DNA from 3 places in the Streptomyces sp. NPDC015131 genome. Region 2 is predicted to be linked to each of the others. Evidence: riboswitches for the same ligand, from Rfam matches in the RefSeq annotation. Region 2 holds a riboswitch; each other region holds the start of a gene.
The links. A riboswitch is a leader RNA that binds a small molecule or an ion and turns the genes downstream of it on or off. The one in region 2 is predicted to bind cyclic di-AMP.
Positions count from the first base shown of each region.

Region 1: linked by a shared signal. The riboswitch ahead of ACF08D_RS19715 (C40 family peptidase) and the one ahead of ACF08D_RS17605 (transglycosylase SLT domain-containing protein) in region 2 are both predicted to bind cyclic di-AMP.
Region 3: linked by a shared signal. The riboswitch ahead of ACF08D_RS25250 (transglycosylase family protein) and the one ahead of ACF08D_RS17605 (transglycosylase SLT domain-containing protein) in region 2 are both predicted to bind cyclic di-AMP.

Region 1 is NZ_JBIBVB010000004.1:801,541-807,835, reverse strand. Features, by position in the region: gene ACF08D_RS19725 (8-amino-7-oxononanoate synthase) at 1-160, shown strand, start outside; gene ACF08D_RS19720 (ATP-binding protein) at 482-913, shown strand; gene ACF08D_RS19715 (C40 family peptidase) at 997-1,473, opposite strand; cyclic di-AMP (ydaO/yuaA leader) riboswitch at 1,477-1,681, opposite strand; gene ACF08D_RS19710 (urease subunit gamma) at 2,313-2,615, shown strand; gene ACF08D_RS19705 (urease subunit beta) at 2,632-2,943, shown strand; gene ACF08D_RS19700 (urease subunit alpha) at 2,936-4,672, shown strand; gene ACF08D_RS19695 (urease accessory protein UreF) at 4,687-5,367, shown strand; gene ureG (urease accessory protein UreG) at 5,388-6,071, shown strand; gene ACF08D_RS19685 (urease accessory protein UreD) at 6,068-6,295, shown strand, end outside.
Region 2 is NZ_JBIBVB010000004.1:368,609-374,903, reverse strand. Features, by position in the region: gene ACF08D_RS17635 (hypothetical protein) at 54-248, opposite strand; gene ACF08D_RS17630 (MSMEG_6728 family protein) at 376-846, shown strand; gene ACF08D_RS17625 (DUF2617 family protein) at 1,000-1,494, shown strand; gene ACF08D_RS17620 (DUF4247 domain-containing protein) at 1,491-1,904, shown strand; gene ACF08D_RS17615 (DUF350 domain-containing protein) at 2,032-2,469, shown strand; gene ACF08D_RS17610 (polyamine aminopropyltransferase) at 2,477-4,117, shown strand; gene ACF08D_RS17605 (transglycosylase SLT domain-containing protein) at 4,218-4,943, opposite strand; cyclic di-AMP (ydaO/yuaA leader) riboswitch at 4,948-5,144, opposite strand; gene ACF08D_RS17600 (nucleobase:cation symporter-2 family protein) at 5,711-6,295, shown strand, end outside.
Region 3 is NZ_JBIBVB010000006.1:436,859-443,153, reverse strand. Features, by position in the region: gene ACF08D_RS25270 (exopolyphosphatase) at 1-430, opposite strand, end outside; gene ACF08D_RS25265 (DUF501 domain-containing protein) at 427-975, opposite strand; gene ACF08D_RS25260 (septum formation initiator family protein) at 990-1,460, opposite strand; gene eno (phosphopyruvate hydratase) at 1,599-2,879, opposite strand; gene ACF08D_RS25250 (transglycosylase family protein) at 3,193-3,897, opposite strand; cyclic di-AMP (ydaO/yuaA leader) riboswitch at 3,901-4,077, opposite strand; gene ACF08D_RS25245 (transglycosylase family protein) at 4,349-5,296, opposite strand; gene ACF08D_RS25240 (cytochrome P450) at 5,487-6,295, opposite strand, start outside.

The DNA.
Region 1 (6,295 bases), 430 kb from region 2:
CGGGGGGCTCGCGGTGGGGTGCTTCCGGCCGCCGTCGGTCCCCGACGGCATCTCCCGCCTCCGGCTCACCGCCCGCGCCGACTTGACGGAACGTCAGATCGACGAGGCGGTCGCCGTGGTCCTCCGTACGGCGCCGGAGGGGGCCGTGTCGGCGGGCTGAGAGCCGGGACCGCGCCACGGCGGGTGCGGCCGGCCGCCTGCCGCGGGGGCGCGCGGTTCCTCACCGGGTCTGCGCCGGCGCACCGCCGGACCGCGCCGTGCGCTCCGTACGGCCGGGCCAACCCCTCAGTGTGCCGCCCAAATCCGTTCTCGCGTCGTAGAGTTCACCGCTTCGAGCGACAGATGCCCGCAGATCCTGGGGGATCGCCCCCCTCAGAGGCGACATAAGTGGCAGTCTGGCGCGAAGCGCAATCCGAGGCCGTCCTCAAAAACATCCGGTACGTGTCGGAGTCCGGCCCGGTGGGAAAGGGACGGCCTCGCCATGGCAGACCATCAGGAAGCATCCGTCACACTGCCGAGCGATCCCGCCTCGGTCTCCGCCGCCAGGAGATATGTGGCGGGGGTCCTCACGGAGTGGGGGCTGGCCGACGACGCCGACACCGCCGACACGGTCCGGCTGATCGTCTCGGAACTCGCCACCAACGCCGTGCAGCACACCTTCGGCCAGTCGCCCACCTTCACGGTGGACGTCCGGCTGGAGCGCGACGAGCGGCTCCGCATCGGCGTCACCGACAGCCACCCGCGCTGGCCGCAGCGGCTGCCGGCCGCCGTGCAGCAGGACAACGGCCGCGGCATGGTCATCATCCGCTGGCTCGCCGCCGAGCGGGGCGGGCGGCTCTCGGTCACCCCGACGCCGGACGGCGGCAAGACCGTCTGGATCGCGCTGCCCTGGACGGTCGCCGTCCAGACCTGAGGCCGCCCGCCCGCCGCCGGGGGCTCCCGCCGGGCCGGCCCGGCGGGTCCCCCCCACGACCGGTCGGTCGCGGTGGCGGAGCGTCAGCGCACGCGTCCGTACCAGACCGACGAGGACCAGATCTTGTCCAGCTTCACCACCGAACCCGACTTCGGCGAGTGCCAGATCTTGTTGTTACCCGCGTAGATCCCGACGTGGTAGACGCTGCTCCCGCGATGGAAGAAGACCAGGTCGCCCTTCTGCCGCCCGGAGGCGGAGATGTGGCGGGTCTTGTTGTACTGCTGCTGCGCGGTGCGCGGGAGCTTCTTGCCGGCCTTCTTGTACGAGTAGAGCGTCAGGCCGGAGCAGTCGAACCGGGACGGGCCCACCGCTCCGTAGGCGTACGGAGCGCCCTTCTTGGACGCGGCGATGTTCAGCGCCTTGGTCGCGTGCGCCGGGGCGGCCTGCGCCTCCGGGACGCCGCCCGGCGCCAGCAGGGTGCCGCCGACGGCGGCGAGGGTGAGTGCCGAGACGGCACCCGCCCGGGACAGCAGAGACGGGACATGAATCTGCGCGGTCATGCGCAACCCTTCGTCAGCCGCCTGTGAAGGATGACCTGTCGGGTTCGGGCTGGCGAAGTTGCCCGGCCGCTCGCGCGGCTTCACCCCAAGGGAGACCGGGGGGACGTACTGCGTCCGGTCACCCGTACTGCTCGGGTCCTCCACTCCTGCCGATCCACTCCTGTCGACCAGTCGTCCGGACGGCGGCAGGACTCGGCGTCCGCCCGGACCGCCCCGCCGCGGCGGCGGGGGCTTGTCGTCGTCAGGGATCTTGACCCATCCCAGGGGAAAAATCCGAGCCCAAACGGCCTTTTGTGAGGCTCCTCACGACTGATCCATTCGGGTGGACAGGGTCGATTTGGGGCCCGGCGGCGTGACACGGGCGATCCCCGTACCAGCGGCGGAACCTGATATTCCGCCAGATGGGTCGTTCCGCTGCGCAAGTCGCGTCGTACGAAATTCCTCCGAATGCCTACGCTGAACGAGGGAGCGTTTCTCGCACTGCTGAGCCCGTCCGGGGGAGGGCACGTCGGGGGTGCGGCGGTCCCGTGCCGTCGAACTGAGCCCTCGTCACACGACGCGCGCGCCGCTCGCCGTCAAGGACCTCCCGGCGCCGCGCCGGAGCGGAGGCGCCCCTCCCGCCGTTCCCGGGACCCGTCGCCGGCCGGACGGATGTACCCGGCGGTTCGCACCCACAGCCATGCGCGGGCAAAGGGCCGGTTTACCTCCCGGAAAAACTTCGACCAGAGATGGAAATATCTCTCGGCCACACTCGTCCCCGCAGGTCAACAGAGTGTTGAAGCCGGATAGGGTCCCGCTGCGCCCGGGACCGGACCGGGCGGAGGACTGTGAGGTGAATCGTGCAACTGACCCCGCACGAACAGGAACGTCTGCTCATCCATGTCGCGGCCGACGTGGCCGAGAAGCGCAGGGCCCGCGGCGTGCTGCTCAACCACCCCGAGGCCGTCGCCCTCATCACCTCCCACATCCTGGAGGGCGCCCGCGACGGCCGCACCGTGGGCGAGCTGATGGCGTCCGGCCGCAAGGTCCTCACCCGCGACGAGGTGATGGACGGCATCCCGGAGATGATCCACGACGTCCAGGTCGAGGCCACCTTCCCCGACGGCACCAAGCTCGTCACCGTCCACGAACCGATCGTCTGACGGGGGAGCGCGCCCGATGATCCCCGGAGAGATCCTGTACGCCGACGAGCCCGTCCTCCTCAACGAGGGCCGCCCCGTCACCCGCCTCACCGTCCTCAACGCCGCCGACCGCCCCGTCCAGGTCGGCTCCCACTACCACTTCGCCGAGGCCAACCCCGGCCTCGACTTCGACCGTGCGGCCGCCCGCGGCCTGCGGCTCAACATCGCCGCCGGAACCGCCGTGCGCTTCGAGCCCGGCATCCCCGCCGACGTGGAACTCGTACCGCTCGCCGGGCTGCGTGTCGTCCCCGGCCTGCGCGGACAGACCGGAGGCCCCCTCGATGCCTGACCTCAGCCGCGTCCGCCTCGACCGGCCCGGCTACGCCGACCTGTTCGGCCCCACCACCGGCGACCGCATCCGGCTCGCCGACACCGACCTCCTCGTCGAGATCGAGGAGGACCGCTGCGGCGGCCCCGGACGCTCCGGCGACGAAGCGGTGTTCGGCGGCGGCAAGGTGATCCGGGAGTCCATGGGCCAGTCCCGCGCCACCCGCGCCGAGGGCGCCCCCGACACCGTCGTCACCGGCGCCGTCATCATCGACCACTGGGGCGTCGTCAAGGCCGACATCGGCATCCGCGACGGCCGCATCACCGGCATCGGCAAGGCCGGCAACCCCGACACCATGGACGGCGTCCACCCCGACCTGGTCATCGGCCCCGAGACCGAGATCATCGCCGGCAACGGAAAGATCGTCACCGCCGGCGCCATCGACGCACACGTCCACTTCATCTCCCCGACCGTCGTGGAGCAGGCCCTCACCTCCGGCATCACGACGCTCGTCGGCGGCGGCACCGGCCCCGCCGAGGGCACCAAGGCCACCACCGTCACCCCCGGCCCCTGGCACCTCGCCCGGATGTTCCAGGCGCTGGACACCTACCCCGTCAACATCGGCCTGCTCGGCAAGGGCAACACCGTCTCCCACGAGGCGATGCACTCCCAACTGCGCGGCGGCGCACTGGGATTCAAGATCCACGAGGACTGGGGCGCCACCCCCGCCGCCATCGACGCGTGCCTGCGCGTCTGCGAGGAGAGCGGCGCCCAGCTCGCCATCCACACCGACACGCTCAACGAGGCCGGCTTCGTCGGCGACACCCTCGCCGCCATCGCCGGGCGCACCATCCACGCGTACCACACCGAGGGCGCGGGCGGCGGCCACGCCCCCGACATCATCACCGTCGTCTCCGAGCCGTACGTCCTGCCCAGCTCGACCAACCCCACCCGGCCGCACACCGTCAACACCCTCGACGAACACCTCGACATGCTGATGGTCTGCCACCACCTCAACCCGGCCGTCCCCGAGGACCTCGCCTTCGCCGAGTCCCGCATCCGGCCCTCCACCATCGCCGCCGAGGACGTCCTCCACGACCTGGGCGCCATCTCGATCATCTCCTCCGACTCCCAGGCCATGGGCCGCGTCGGCGAAGTGGTCCTGCGCACCTGGCAGACCGCCCATGTGATGAAACGGCGCCGCGGCGCCCTCCCCGGCGACGGCCGCGCCGACAACCACCGGGCGCGCCGCTATGTCGCCAAGTACACGATCAACCCGGCCGTCGCCCAGGGGCTCGACCACCAGATCGGCTCCGTCGAATCCGGCAAGCTCGCCGACCTCGTCCTGTGGGAGCCCGCCTTCTTCGGCGTGAAGCCCCAGACGGTGATCAAGGGCGGCCAGATCGCCTACGCCCAGATGGGCGACGCCAACGCCTCCATCCCCACCCCCCAGCCGGTGCTGCCCCGCCCCATGTTCGGCGCGCTCGGCACGGCCGCCGCGGCCGGCTCGTACAACTTCGCCACCACCGCGGCGCTCGACGACGGGCTGCCCGAACGCCTGGGCCTGCACAAGGAGTTCACCGCCATCACCAGCACCCGGGGCGTCACCAAGGCGGACATGCGCGAGAACGACGCCCTGCCGCGCGTCGAGGTCGACGCCGACACCTTCACCGTGACCATCGACGGCGAGCCGGTCGAACCGGCACCCGCCGCCGAACTGCCCATGGCCCAGCGCTACTTCCTCTTCTGAGGCCGGGGAGCCCGATGACACGCGCCGCACTCCTCGTCCTCGCCGACGGCCGCTTCCCCGCCGGCGGGCACGCCCACTCCGGCGGAGCCGAGGCCGCCGTCAAGGCCGGCCGCCTCCGGGACGCCCGCGACCTGGAAGGCTTCTGCCGGGGCCGCCTGCACACCACCGGCCTCACCTCCGCCGCCCTGGCCGCCGCCGCGGCCCACGGCCACGACCCGGCCGCCCTCGACCGGGCCGCCGACGCCCGCACCCCCTCGCCCGCCCTGCGCGCCACCGCCCGCAGGCTCGGCCGCCAGATGATCCGGGCCGCCCGCACGGCCTGGCCCCACCCCGAACTGGACGCCCTGGCCCGGGCGTTCCCCCGCGGCGCGCACCAGCCGGTGGTCCTCGGGACCGCCGCCCGCGCGGCCGGCCTCGGCCCCGAGGACGCCGCGCACTGCGTCGCGTACGAGACGGTCGGCGGCCCCGCCACGGCCGCCGTCCGGCTCCTCGGCCTCGACCCCTTCCAGGCCACCGCCGTCCTGGCGCGCCTCGCCCCCGAACTGGACCTGGTGGCCGCCCGCGCCGCCGAGGCCGCCCGCGCCGCCGAGGCCGCCCGCGCCGGCGTCGACGCCCTGCCCGCCGCCTCCGCGCCCCTGCTCGACATCACCGCCGAACAGCACGCCACCTGGCCCGTACGCCTCTTCGCGTCCTGACCCCACCCACTGGAGGACCCATGCACCTCGACCACGGCCACCACGGCCCCGCCGCCGTCAGCGCCGACGCCCACCGCCCCGACGGCACCCGCCGCGCCCTGCGCATCGGCCTGGGCGGCCCCGTCGGCTCCGGCAAGACCGCCACCGTCGCCGCCCTCTGCCGGGAACTGCGCGAGCAGCTCTCCCTCGCCGTCGTCACCAACGACATCTACACCCGCGAGGACGCCGACTTCCTGCTGCGCCACGCGGTCCTGCCGCCGGAGCGCATCCAGGCGGTGGAGACCGGCGCCTGCCCCCACACCGCGATCCGCGACGACATCTCCGCCAACCTCGAAGCGGTCGAGGACCTGGAGGACGCGGTCGGGCCGCTCGACCTGATCCTGGTCGAGTCCGGCGGCGACAACCTCACCGCCACCTTCTCCAAGGGCCTGGTCGACGCCCAGATCTTCGTCATCGACGTCGCGGGCGGCGACGACATCCCGCGCAAGGGCGGCCCCGGCGTCACCACCGCCGACCTGCTCGTCGTCAACAAGACCGACCTCGCCCCGTACGTCGGCTCCGACCTGGGGCGGATGGCCCGGGACGCCAAGGAGCAGCGCGGCGACCTCCCCGTGGCCTTCACCTCGCTCACCGGCGAGGAGGGCGTCGGCCCGGTCGCCGCCTGGGTGCGCGAGCAGCTGGCCGCCTGGACCCGAGCGGCGTGAGCGTCCACGCCACCGCCCGGATCGTCGCCGCGGCCGGCGGCGCCCTGCCCGTGCTGGAGAGCGACGGGCCGCTCGCCCTGCGCCGCACCCGCGCCACCGGACCGCACACCCGGGTCACCGTCGTCGGCGCGATGACCGCGCCGCTCGGCGGCGACCGGCTGGCGCTGGAGGCCCGGGTGGAGGACGGGGCACGGCTCACCGTCGACGCCGCCGCCGCGACGGTG
Region 2 (6,295 bases):
CGCCCCGATCAGCCGCGTGCCCGCGCCTCGGACGCCCGGCCCGGACGCCCGGCTCAGGCCCTGGACCCGGGCTCTCCGGCCTCGGCCTCCTTCTCATGGGCCCGGTCCTCCACGGAACCCACGACATCCGCTCCGGCCGACGGGCCGTCAGGGGCCGCCGCCCGGGCGGGGGACGGGGCGGGGCTGACGGCGGCGATCGCCGCCCCGGCGACCAGGGACGCGACGGCGAGCATGCTGCGCTTCTTCATGCCCTGTTCAACTCCCGAGCGTCGACACCGTTACGCCGCCCGACCCGCCGAACGGTTGTTCCCGCCCTGCTCCCCGTGTCCGGCCCCCGGGGTGCGGGCGCGGTGGCGGGGCGGTAGACACGGGAAGGTGCAGACCTTCCTGCCGTACCCGCGGTTCTCCCGGTGCGCCGAGGCGCTCGACCCGCGCCGCCTGGGCAAGCAGCGCGTCGAGGCGCTCCAGGTGCTGCGCGGGCTGACCGTGCCGGGGTACGGCTGGCGCCGCCACCCGGCCGTACGGATGTGGACCGGCTACGAGGAGGCCCTGGTGCGCTACGGGCTGGAGGTGTGCGGGGCGTGGACCCTCCGGGGGCACCGCGACACCTGCGCCGCCTCGCTGCTCACCGGCTTCCACGCCGTACACCCCGGTGCGCCGGTCCGCACCCAGGAGGAGCTGGCCGCGCTCGGCGAGACACCGCCCTGGCTGGGCGACCCGGACTTCCACCGGAGCCACCAGTCGGCCCTGCTGCGCAAGGACCCGGACTTCTACGCGGACCGCTTCACCGGCGTACCGGACGACCTGCCCTACGTGTGGCCGGGCTCCGACCGGGACGGCTGCTGACGCACCCCCCGGTGGCAGCGGCCTTTACCTGTGCCATACTCGGCCGCGCTCCAAGCACATCGCAGTCGGGGGATCATCGTTGAGGTTCGAGCACACCCGTAGGGGTGCTGTCCGCGGAGGCGCCGCCACAGGCGCCTCCAGAGGCTTCGCCGCATGAGCGGCATAGCCCTGACGGCACCGTACCTGGACACCGACGCGGACCAGCTCTCGTTCGCGCTCGGGCGGTCCCCGCGCGAGGCGCTCGCCGTGCGCGACCTCACCGTCGGCGGCATCGACGTGCAGCTCCGGCTGCTGGGCGCCTCCCACCAGGTGTTCGCCGGACCGGTCGGGGAGACCGTCGCCTGCCTGCCCGGTGTCGAGGGCGGCCTGCCGGACACCGAGACACGGGACGTCGAGGGCTGGCAGTACGCCTTCACCGCCCGCGTACACGTGTGCGGGCCCGGCGAGTTCGGCTCCCGGGTGGCCCGGATCCGGGACCTCTCGGAGGACCACCCCCGGGCGCTGCACGGAGTCTTCCCCGGCTCCCCGGACGCGGTCACCGCCCTGATCTTGGAGCCGGAGACCGCCGGACTGAGCTGGCGCACCTGGCACACCTACCCGCAGAGCCGCCGGATCGTGGCGACGCACACCCGGCTGGAGGCCCGATGAAGACCGCTCGACGCATCACCGCGACGCTCCTCGCGACGGTGGCGCTCGCCGCCTGTTCCAGCGACTCGGACGACGACGACGGCGGCAACGCCGTACCGGCCGGCTGGATCCGCGGCACGTACTCCTCCAGCGGTACGGGCTATGTCGACCGGACCGACCCGGTCTCCAAGGTCTCCGACGAGATACACGGCAACACCAGGTCCGTCGACCGGATCGCCGACGGGCGGATGGCCTTCCTCCGCTACCGCGACGACATCGTGGCCATCAGCCCGCACACCAGCGGCCGGGGCAGCCTGATCGAGATCGACGACTACCGCACGGGCTACAGCCGCTGGCGCACGCACCTCGGCTCCTGGCCGGACCCCAGCAGCGCGTCGTTCCGCGGCGGCGGTCCCGGCTCCGGCAAGTGACGCGCCGGGCGCGGCCCTCCGGGGCCCGCCCGCCGCCCCCGTACCTCCCGCAAACCCCGTCCCGCCCGTTCCGCCCGTCCCGCCCGTTCCGTCCGGACTCCCCGACGACGTCCCCGAAAGGCACACCGTGACAGAGATCTACGAGTCGGCAGGCACCGCCCTGCTCTACGGCCTCGTCGGCTTCGTCGTGATGGTGGTCGGCTTCATCGCTCTCGACCTCGTCACTCCCGGCAAGCTCGTCCATGTGGTGTGGACCGAGCGCAACCGCGGCGCGGCGGTCCTCCTCGCCGGCCAGACCCTCGCCATCGGCCTGGTCATCGAGGAGTCCATCCGGGCCAGTGAGTCCGAACTGGGCCTCGCCCAGGGCCTGTTCAGCACCCTGCTGTACGGCCTGGCCGGTGTCGCGGTGATGACCTTCATCTCCGTCGTCGTCGGGCTGCTCACCCCCGGCCGGCTGGGCCACGCCGTCCTCGACGACAACGGCACCAGCCCCCACCCCGCCGCCTGGGTGCAGGCGGCCATGTACCTCGGCACGGCCTTCATGGTCGGCGCCGCCGTCTCCTGAACCACCCATGAGCACCACCGCCCAGGACGACCGCACCACCCCCACCGCCACCGCGGCCGGCCCGGCCGCCGCGACCGGCGCCGGCACCGCACGGCCGGCGCCGGCGTACCCCCGGGGCACCCGCTTCCTGCTGCTGCTCGCGGTGTTCGTCTGCGCGGCCTGCGGCCTGGTCTACGAACTGGCGCTGACGGCACTGGGCAGCTATCTCATCGGCAACTCCGTGATGCAGACCTCCGTGGTCATCTCCGTCATGGTGTTCGCCATGGGCATCGGTTCGCTGGCCGCCAAGCCCCTGCAGCGGCGCGCGGTCGGGGCCTTCGCCCTGCTGGAGATCCTGCTCGCGCTGGTCGGCGGGCTGTCGGTGCTCGTCCTGTACGTGGCGTTCGCCTGGCTGCGCCTGTACATGCCGGCGATGGTGGTGGTCTCGTTCGTCGTCGGCCTCCTGGTGGGCGCCGAGATCCCGCTGCTGATGACGCTGCTCCAGCGCATCCGGCGCCAGGAGGCGGGCAGCGCCGTCGCCGACATGTTCGCCGCGGACTACGTGGGCGCCCTGGTCGGCGGCCTCTGCTTCCCGCTGCTCCTGCTGCCGGCCTTCGGCCAGCTCAAGGGCGCGCTGGTGGTGGGGGCGGTCAACGCCGTGGCCGGGGTGGTCGTGGTGCTGTGGATCTTCCGGCGCGAGACCCGGCGGGCGGTGCGGGCCGGACTGCTGGCGGGCGCCGCCGCCGTGCTCGCCGTCCTCGCCACCGTGTACGTCCTGGCGGACGACATCGAGGTCACCGCGCGCCAGCAGCTGTACCGCGACCCGATCGTGCACGCCGAGACCACCCCGTACCAGGACATCGTGGTCACCCGGTCCACCGCCTTCACCGGCGAGCAGGACACCCGGCTCTTCCTCAACGGCGACCTGCAGTTCTCCTCCGTGGACGAGTACCGCTACCACGAGGCGCTCGTCCACCCCGCCCTGTCGGGCAAGCGCTCCTCCGTGCTGATCCTGGGCGGCGGTGACGCGCTGGCCCTGCGTGAGGTGCTGCGCTACGACGACGTCGACGCGGTGACCCTGGTCGACCTCGACCCGGCCATGACCCGGCTCGCGCGGACCTTCGCCCCGCTGTCCGGCCTCAACGGCCACGCGCTGTCCGACCCGCGTGTCACCGTCGTCCACGCCGACGCCTTCAACTGGTTGCGGGACGCCACCCGCCGCTACGACGCGGTGCTCATCGACTTCCCCGACCCGGACACGGCCGCGCTGGCCAAGCTGTACAGCGTGGAGTTCTACCACCTGCTGGGCCGGGTGCTGAACCCGGAGAGCCGGGTGGTGGTGCAGGGCGGCTCACCGTTCTTCGCGCCCAAGTCGTACTGGTCGATCGCCGCCACCCTCAAGGAGGCGGGCTACGCCACCACCCCGTACCAGGTCGACGTGCCCAGCTTCGGCAACTGGGGCTACCTCCTGGCGGCGCCCGGCGCGGACGGGCCGCCCCCGGCGCTGCGCCTGGCGGGGGACGCCCCGCCCCTGCGGTTCCTCGACGACGAGGTGCTGGCCGCGGCCACGGTCTTCCCGGTCGACCGGCGCCCCGCCGATGTGCGGGCGAGCACCCTGATGGACCCGGCCGTGCTGGAGTACACGCGCCACGAGTGGCGGAACTACTGACGCTCGCCCCGCCCGGGGGAGGGGCCCCGGTCGCGAAGACGGCGGCGGGGCCGGCCGCGGGTGAGCGGCCGGCCCCGTGCGGCACGGAGGTGCGGAAGGATCAGTACGGGCCGTTGACGTTGTCGATGGAGCCGTAGCGGTCGGCCGCGTAGTTGCAGGCGGCGGTGATGTTGGCGACCGGGTCGTAGGCGTCCTTCGCCGTGCCCGGCACGTGGTACGCCTCGAAGGTGGGCGCGATGACCTGGAGCAGGCCCTTCGAGGGGGTGCCGGCCGCCGCGTTGGAGTCCCAGTTGTTGATGGCGAGCGGGTTGCCCGAGGACTCGCGCATGATGTTGCGGTGGATGCCCTCGTAGGTGCCGGGGATGTTGTGCTGGGCCATGATGTCCAGCGCCTCGCGGATCCAGCCGTCGAGGTTGTCCGGGTACGAGGTGGTCTTGGCGGCGGCCTGGACGGCGGTGCGCTCGGCGGACCGGTCGGCCCGCTCGGGCGCCGCGGCGCGGTCCGCTGCGGCCTTCGCGCCGAGGGTGAGCTTCAGCCCGGGGCGGATCAGGGACGGGTCGGCGCCGACGGCCTCCCGGTTGTCCTCGTACAGCTTCTTCCAGCCGCCGGCCACGTCGTGCTCGTCGGCGATCGAGGACAGCGAGTCGCCGGCGACGACCGCGTACGTGGCGGGGGCGGCGGCCTTGACGGGGGCGGCCGGGGCCGCCTGGGCGGTGGTGGCGCCGATCACGGGGAGCGCGAGGGCGGCGCCGCCCGTGCCCGCGGCGATGAGCCGGCGGGCGAGCGGGTTGTTCCTGGGACGACGGTGCTTACCCTGTGCGGGCATGGCGAATTCCTCTCCGTCGCCTGCGAGGTGAGCTGTCGGGTTCGGGCTGGAGATGCCCGGCCGGGCTTTCACCGCGGCTTCACCCCTAGCCGTCCCCGGAGTGTTCCGGAGACGGCGTCCTACCTGGTTCCCCCGCTCCTGCCGTGCGTACGTGAGTTGGGTGGGTTCCCGGACGGCGGCAGGATTCGGCGGTCCATCCGGATTGAGGGGACCGTAAACGAGAGAAGCCCGGCGGAACAAGGCGCGGATTTCCGGGCGCTGTTGATCCAACTCGCCTGGTGAACCGTCAACTTCACAGTCGGCAGAAGGGAATCCGCACCCCCGGGCGGAGCTGCCTCGCTGAGTTCCGGTGATTCTTGTCACGCCGGGGAAAGGCAACCAACAAGTCCCTTATGTTGCCCGCAATATGGCTATGAGCCAGCGTTAACGGCAAAGCGCCCAAAAGAGAGTAAAACGGGCGCGGCGGAGCAAGTCACCGCCCGTGCATCCCGGTCGGCCGCCGGTTACTCGCGGGGAACGCCGCAGGTGAACTATGGTGAGCGCCTCGATCATCTTCCCTGTGGATCCCAGGACAAAACGGTCCTGGCGGGCATGATCGAAAGGTGTCCTGTCAACCAGGACGCGGATTGTTAGTGCAGGGCGACGTGATGTCGGCAACTCCGCCACCGTCGGCTCCGTACGGGCCGGCGAGGCCTCGTCCTGTCACCCCCGGATCCGAGGCGTTGGCCGCTCTCTCATTCACCTACCTCGACGAAGGCAAGGCAGAGATGGCACGAGTCTCCCGACAGCGGTCCGCGACGCGGACGCACCCCGTCGACGAGCTGCTTCCCCTCCCCAAACTCACCCTTTACGGATTTCAGCACATTCTCGCGTTCTACGCGGCCGCGGTCATCGTCCCCGTTCTCCTCGGCAACGCCCTCGGCCTCTCCCGCGAAGAGCTGGTCCACCTGATCAACGCCGACCTGCTCACCTGCGGAGTGGCCACCGTCATCCAGGCGCTCGGCGTGTGGAAGATCGGGGCGAAACTCCCCCTGGTGCAGGGCGTCACCTTCACCGCCGTGTCCCCGATGGTCGCCATAGGAATCGGCGCGGGCGGCGGAACGGCCGGTCTGCTCGTCGTCTACGGCGCGGTCATCACCGCCGGAATCGCCACCTTCCTGTTCGCCCCGTTCTTCGGGAAACTGGTGAAGTATTTCCCGCCGGTCGTCATCGGCACGATCCTCACCATCATCGGGCTGACCCTGATCCCGGTGGGGCTCCAGGACGCGGCGGGCGGCGCCCATCTGAGGGGCGAGCCCGAGTACGGCTCCGCCAAGAACCTCGCGTACGCCCTCGGCACCCTGCTGCTCGTC
Region 3 (6,295 bases), on a different contig from region 2:
TGGAGCCGCCGCCGATGTCCACCACCAGGTACTCGCCGGACCCGGAGCCCGCCAGCTCCTGGGTGGCGCCGGTGAAGGAGAACTCCGCCTCCTGGTCGCCGGTGACGACCTCGGGCTCCACGCCCAGCACGTCCAGGACGCCCCGGACGAAGTCGGCGCGATTCTCCGCGTCGCGGGAGGCCGAGGTGGCGACGAAGCGCAGCCGCTCGGCGCCGTACTCCTTGATGACGTCGGCGTACTCACGGCAGGCCGCGAAGGTGCGCTCCAGCGCCTCGGGCGCGAGCCGGCCGGTGCGGTCGACGCCCTGGCCGAGCCGGACGATCGTCATCCGGCGGTCCAGGTCGGTGACTTCACCGGTGGCGGGGTCCACGTCGGCGACGAGGAGCCGGATGGAGTTCGTCCCGCAGTCGATGGCGGCGACCCTGGTCACCGGGCGTCCTCCTCACCGGCCGCGGGGCCGGGGCAGGGGGTCACGCAGGGGCCCTTGGCCCACCACTCGGGCAGCATGGCGAGGGCCTCGTCGCCCAGCGGGTTGACGCCGGGTCCGGCGGCCAGCGAGTGGCCGACCAGCACGTGCAGGCACTTGACGCGGTCCGGCATGCCGCCGGCGCTGGGGAAGCCCTCCAGCACCTCGATGGCGTCGCGGCGGGCGAGGTAGTCCTCGTGGGCGGCGCGGTAGGAGGCGGCCAGCTCCGGGTCGGTCAGGAGCCGCTCGGACATCTCCTTCATCACGCCGTTGGCCTCCAGGGTGCCGATCGCGGAGGCCGCGCGCGGGCACGTGAGGTAGTACGTGGTGGGGAAGGGCGTGCCGTCCGGGAGCCGGGGCGCGGTCTCCACCACGTCCGGGTTGCCGCACGGGCAGCGGTGCGCGATGGCGCGCAGGCCGCGCGGCGGGCGGCCGAGCTGTTCCTTGAACGCCGCGACGTCCGCCTCGGTGGGTTCGGTGCGTTCGGTCTGCGGAGGGGGCGTTTCCATGCCTGCCTTGGGTTCTACTCGCGATCGGTGCGGTCGGCGGTGTCGACGCCGTCCCAGAGGTTGGAGTACCAGGGGCGGTCGGCCGCGCCCTGGTCGTCGCGGTGCCGGCGCACCGCGTCGGGGTCGATGACCGTGTAGCCGGTCTCCCCCGGTAGGACGTAGTGGAGGTGCTCGCGCGCCAGGCGCCGGATGTAGGCGTCGTCCCGGAGCCGCGCCTTCTCGTCGCGCAGCCGCTCGACGCGCTCGCCGGCCTCGGCGGCGAGCCGCTCCTGCTCGGCGATCTCGGCGCGCTGGGACACCCATTGGCGCATCGGGTACGCCAGGGCCACCACCAGCGAGCAGACCACCAGCGCCAGGAAGGCCGCGCGGCCGGTCAGCCGCGAGCGGCGGGCCTGGCGGCGGTTCTGGGAGCGGTAGACACGGGCGGCGGTCTGCTCGCCGAGCAGTCGCAGCCTGGTCGCGGTGGAGAACCGGTCCCGGGCCATGTGGTGCACCGCCTCCCCTGCCCGTCACGTACATACGTCCCCGGACACGGTACGGGACCGTGGCCGGGGACGTACGTAACCCGGGCGGGGAAGGGCCGGCCCGCGGGGCGCGGGCCCCGGGGCGCGAGCCCTCCGGGGTCAGCCCTTGAAGCGCGGGAAGGCGCTGCGGCCGGCGTAGACCGCGGCGTCGTCGAGGATCTCCTCGATGCGCAGGAGCTGGTTGTACTTGGCGACGCGCTCGGAGCGGGCCGGGGCACCGGTCTTGATCTGGCCGCAGTTGGTGGCGACGGCCAGGTCGGCGATGGTGACGTCCTCGGTCTCGCCGGAGCGGTGCGACATCATGCACTTGAAGCCGTTGCGCTGGGCCAGCTCGACGGCGTCCAGGGTCTCGGTGAGCGAGCCGATCTGGTTGACCTTGACCAGCAGGGCGTTGGCGGCGTTCTCGTCGATGCCGCGGGCCAGGCGCTCGGGGTTGGTGACGAACAGGTCGTCGCCCACGAGCTGGACCTTGGAGCCCAGCTTCTCGGTGATGGTCTTCCAGCCGTCCCAGTCGTCCTCGAACAGCGGGTCCTCGATGGAGACCAGCGGGTACGCCTCGACCAGCTCGGCGTAGTAGTCGGTCATCTCGGCGGCCGAGCGGGACTTGCCCTCGAACTCGTACGAGCCGTCCTTGTAGAACTCGGACGCGGCGACGTCCAGCGCCAGGGCGATGTCCTTGCCCGGGGCGTAGCCGGCCTGCTTGATGGCCTCCAGGATGAGGTCGAGCGCGGCGCGGTTGGAGTCGAGGTTCGGGGCGAAGCCGCCCTCGTCGCCCAGGCCGGTGGAGAGGCCCTTCTCCTTCAGCACCTTCTTGAGGGTGTGGTAGACCTCGGCGCCCCAGCGCACGGCCTCGGAGAAGGACTCGGCGCCGATCGGCGCGATCATGAACTCCTGGATGTCCACGTTGGAGTCGGCGTGCGAGCCGCCGTTGAGGATGTTCATCATCGGAACGGGCAGCAGGTGCGCGTTCGGGCCGCCCAGGTAGCGGAAGAGCGGCAGGTCCGACGCCTCGGAGGCGGCGTGGGCGACGGCCAGGGAGACGCCGAGGATGGCGTTGGCGCCGAGGGACGACTTGTCCGGCGTGGCGTCCAGGTCGAACATCGCCTGGTCGATCAGCCGCTGCTCGGTGGCGTCGTAGCCGACGAGCTCCGGGCCGATCTGCTCGATGACGGCGAGGACGGCCTTCTCGACACCCTTGCCGAGGTAGCGGTCCTTGTCACCGTCGCGGAGCTCGAGGGCCTCGAAGGCACCGGTGGAGGCACCGGACGGGACGGCAGCACGGCCGGTGCTGCCGTCGTCGAGGCCGACCTCGACCTCGACCGTGGGGTTGCCTCGGGAGTCCAGGATTTCCCGGGCTACGACGACGTCGATGGACGGCACGAGCATCTCCTTCTGGGATGTGACGCAAGTAGTGACGCGTGGTGGTGCAGGGTCTATGGCCTTGCGGCAAGAGCCTAACCGGCCCGGGAGCCGGAGCCCGCCGACGCCCGCCTCCTGGGACGAAAAAGGGCTCATGGGACGGCATTACGGGCGAATCGCCGCGAAAGTTACCGAGCGGTAGTCGCAGTGTGCGCGGGGCCGCTCAGGCGGGCCCCCGCCCGGGCGCGCCCGCCGCGAGCGGGCCGGGGACGGGAAACCCCGGCCCGGTGCGCACGGGGGAAGGGCGCACCGGGCCGGGGCGGCTGGTGGCGGGTCAGCTCAGGTGGAGCTGCTGGCCCGGGTAGATCAGGTCGGCGTCGTCGACGATGTCCTTGTTCAGCTCGAAGAGCTTCGCCCAGCCGCCGGTGACCTTCTTGTCGGCGGCGATGGTGCTGAGGGTGTCGCCGGTCTTCACCTTGTACTCGCCGTCGCCCTTCTCGACCTTCTTGCCGGTCGGGGTGGTGACGGTCTTCTTCGACTCGGCCTTGGGGGCGGCGTCGGCCTTGGGGGCGGCCTGCGGCGCGGTGCGCTGCTCGCTGCGCGTGGTGGGCTCCTCGGCCTTGCGCTCCTGCTGCGGCTGCGCCTGCTCGGCACCGCCGTCGTAGGCGGCGTTGGACAGGCCGACGCCGCAGCTCGGCCACGCGCCCTTGCCCTGGCCGGCGAGGACCTTCTCAGCGATCTGGATCTGCTGCGACTTCGACGCCTGGTCGGCGGTCTGGGCGAAGGCGGTGCCGCCGTACGCGGCCCAGGTGGAGGCCGAGAACTGGAGGCCGCCGTAGTAGCCGTTGCCGGTGTTGATGGACCAGTCGCCGCCGGACTCGCACTGGGCGACCTTGTCCCACTCGGCGGTGGTGGCGGCCGAGGCGGTGGTGGCGCCCATCAGCGGGGCGGCGACGGCGGCACCGGTGATACCGGCGAACGCGGCGAATCGGACGGCCTTGGACGGGCGACGGTGCTTGGCCTTGCCGGAGAACAGCATGGGACATCTCCTCACCGACGCCTGCGAGGTGAGCTGTCGGGTTCGGGCGTGAGCTGCCCGGCCGCACGGCACTGGTGTGCGCGCGGCTTCACCCCTAGCCGGTCCCCGCGCCATGTCTCCATGGCCGGGCCCCGGCACCTACCTTGGGTCCCCCGCTCCTGCCTTCGGCGCTGACGCGACGACTGTTCCCTCCGGCCGGCGGCAGGATTCGGCGTTCCGGCTGAAGGGGCCCGCGGTGGCGAGCGGTCACGACCGTAGACGCACACCCGTCCGAAGTTCAAAGACGGACATCCGGGTCAATCAACCCTTATCCGCCTGCCCTTGACGGGCGTTTACGCAGGTGACGGGCGGATTGGGCGATTCGGACGCGCCCGGCCGGCCGGAGGGGGTGAAGAGATTCATGTCTCACTCCCGCAGAAGGGGACATAAGCCCCGACACCCCCGTGTGCGGCTACGGCTGATCGGCCGTCAGCTCCAGGCTCTGGCCGGGGAGGATCAGGTCCGGGTCGCCGCCCACGACGCCCTGGTTCGCCTGGTAGAGGGCGGCCCAGCCGCCCGCCACGCCCTGCTCGTCCGCAATGGCCGAGAGGTTGTCGCCGGGGCGGACCGTGTACGCGCCGGGCTCGACGCTGCCCGGGTCGCGGGTCGCCCCGTCGCCCCGGGAGGGGTGTGCACCGGTTTCACGCTCGTCGTCCGTATTGCCGGGAACGGCGGGCTTGGTGGGATCGGCGGGCTTGTCGCCGGTTTCGCCCGTGGCGGTGCCCGGCGCGCCCGGGGCCGCCGGTTCGGCGGGGGCGGTGGGCGCCGCGGTGCCGGCCGGCGCGGTGGGCGCGGCCGGGCCGGTGGCCGGGGTCTCCTCCTTGGCGGGCTCGCCCCGGTGCTTGCCGGTGCCCGAGGCGGGCGTCCCCGGCGTGCCGGACGCGGGCGGCGCGGCGGGCTCCGCCGGGTCGCCGGGCAGGAGGGAGCCGACCGGGTCGGTGGGGCGGGCCGGGGCGGTGGCCCCGGGCGCGTCCGGGTCCTCCAGCGTCTCGGCCGGATCCGTGGCGCCGGGCGCCGGGGTGGTGGCGGTGGGGTCGGCGGGGGCCGCGGTGGCGCCGCCCAGGCCCGCGATCGGGGCGCAGGTCTCCCACGCCTTGGCGCCCGTCGCGGCGTACACCTTCTCGGCGACGGAGATCTGCTGGGCGCGGCTGGCGAGGTCGGGGCGCGGGGCGTGGGCGAGGCCGCCGTACGACTCCCAGGTCTCCTGGGACATCTGGAGGCCGCCGTAGAAGCCGTTGCCGAGGTCGGCGCTCCACATGCCGCCCGACTCGCACTCGGCGACGCGGTCCCATGTGGTGGCGTCGGCCGCCGTCGCGGAGCCGGCGCCGAGCAGCGGGAGGGCGATCGCGGATCCGGTCACCCCTGCCGCGACGACGATGGCGGGGGCTTGGCGAGGTCGTCGGTGCCGGCCGTTCCCGGAGCGCATGCGGTGCTGCCTTTCGCGTGACTGCTGAGGTGACGGTGAACGTAGCGGCATTCGAACGTTCGTCACAAGTCGATGCACCCCCGATCACGCGAAGATCACAGAACTGACGGTCCGTCAGCGGGCGTCACTTCGCGTACGGGGTGAATTCCACCGGGAGCGTGCGCAATCCCCGCATGATGAGCCCGCCCCGCCACCGCAGATCCGCCGGGTCCACGGCGAGCCGGAGGTCCGGCAGCCGGGTCAGCAGGGTCGCCAGCGCGGTCTGCCCCTCCAGCCGGGCGAGCGGTGCGCCGAGGCAGTAGTGGATGCCGTGCCCGTACCCCAGGTGCTGGTTGTCCCGGCGCGCCAGGTCCAGCGTGTCCGGCCCGGCGAACCGCTCGGGGTCCCGGTCGGCGGCGGCGAGCACCACGAGCACCGGGTCGCCCGCGGCGATCCGCTCGCCCCCGACGGTGAGCGGCTCGGTGGCGAACCGCCAGGTCGCCAGCTCCACCGGCCCGTCGTAGCGCAGGAGTTCCTCCACCCCGGTCTCCAGCAGCCCCCGCTCCCCGGCGGCCAGGGACGCCTGGAGGCGCTCGCGCTCGCCGGGGTGGCGCAGCAGCGCGTACACGCCGTTGCCGATGAGGTTCACCGTCGTCTCGAAGCCCGCGAAGAGCAGGATGAACGCCATCGCGGCGGCTTCGTTCTCGGTGAGGTGCTCGCCGTGGTCGGAGGCCCGGATGAGCCCCGAGATCAGGTCGTCGCCGAGGTCGTCGCGCTTGCGGTGGATCAGCTCGGCCAGGTAGCCGCGCATCTTCTTCACCGACCGGGCGACCCCGCCCCGGGGCCCTCCCCCGTGCCGGATCATCATTCCCGCCCAGTCGCGGAAGTCGTCCTGGTCCTCGCGGGGCACGCCGAGCATGTCGCAGATCGCGTAGATGGGGAGCGGGAAGGCGA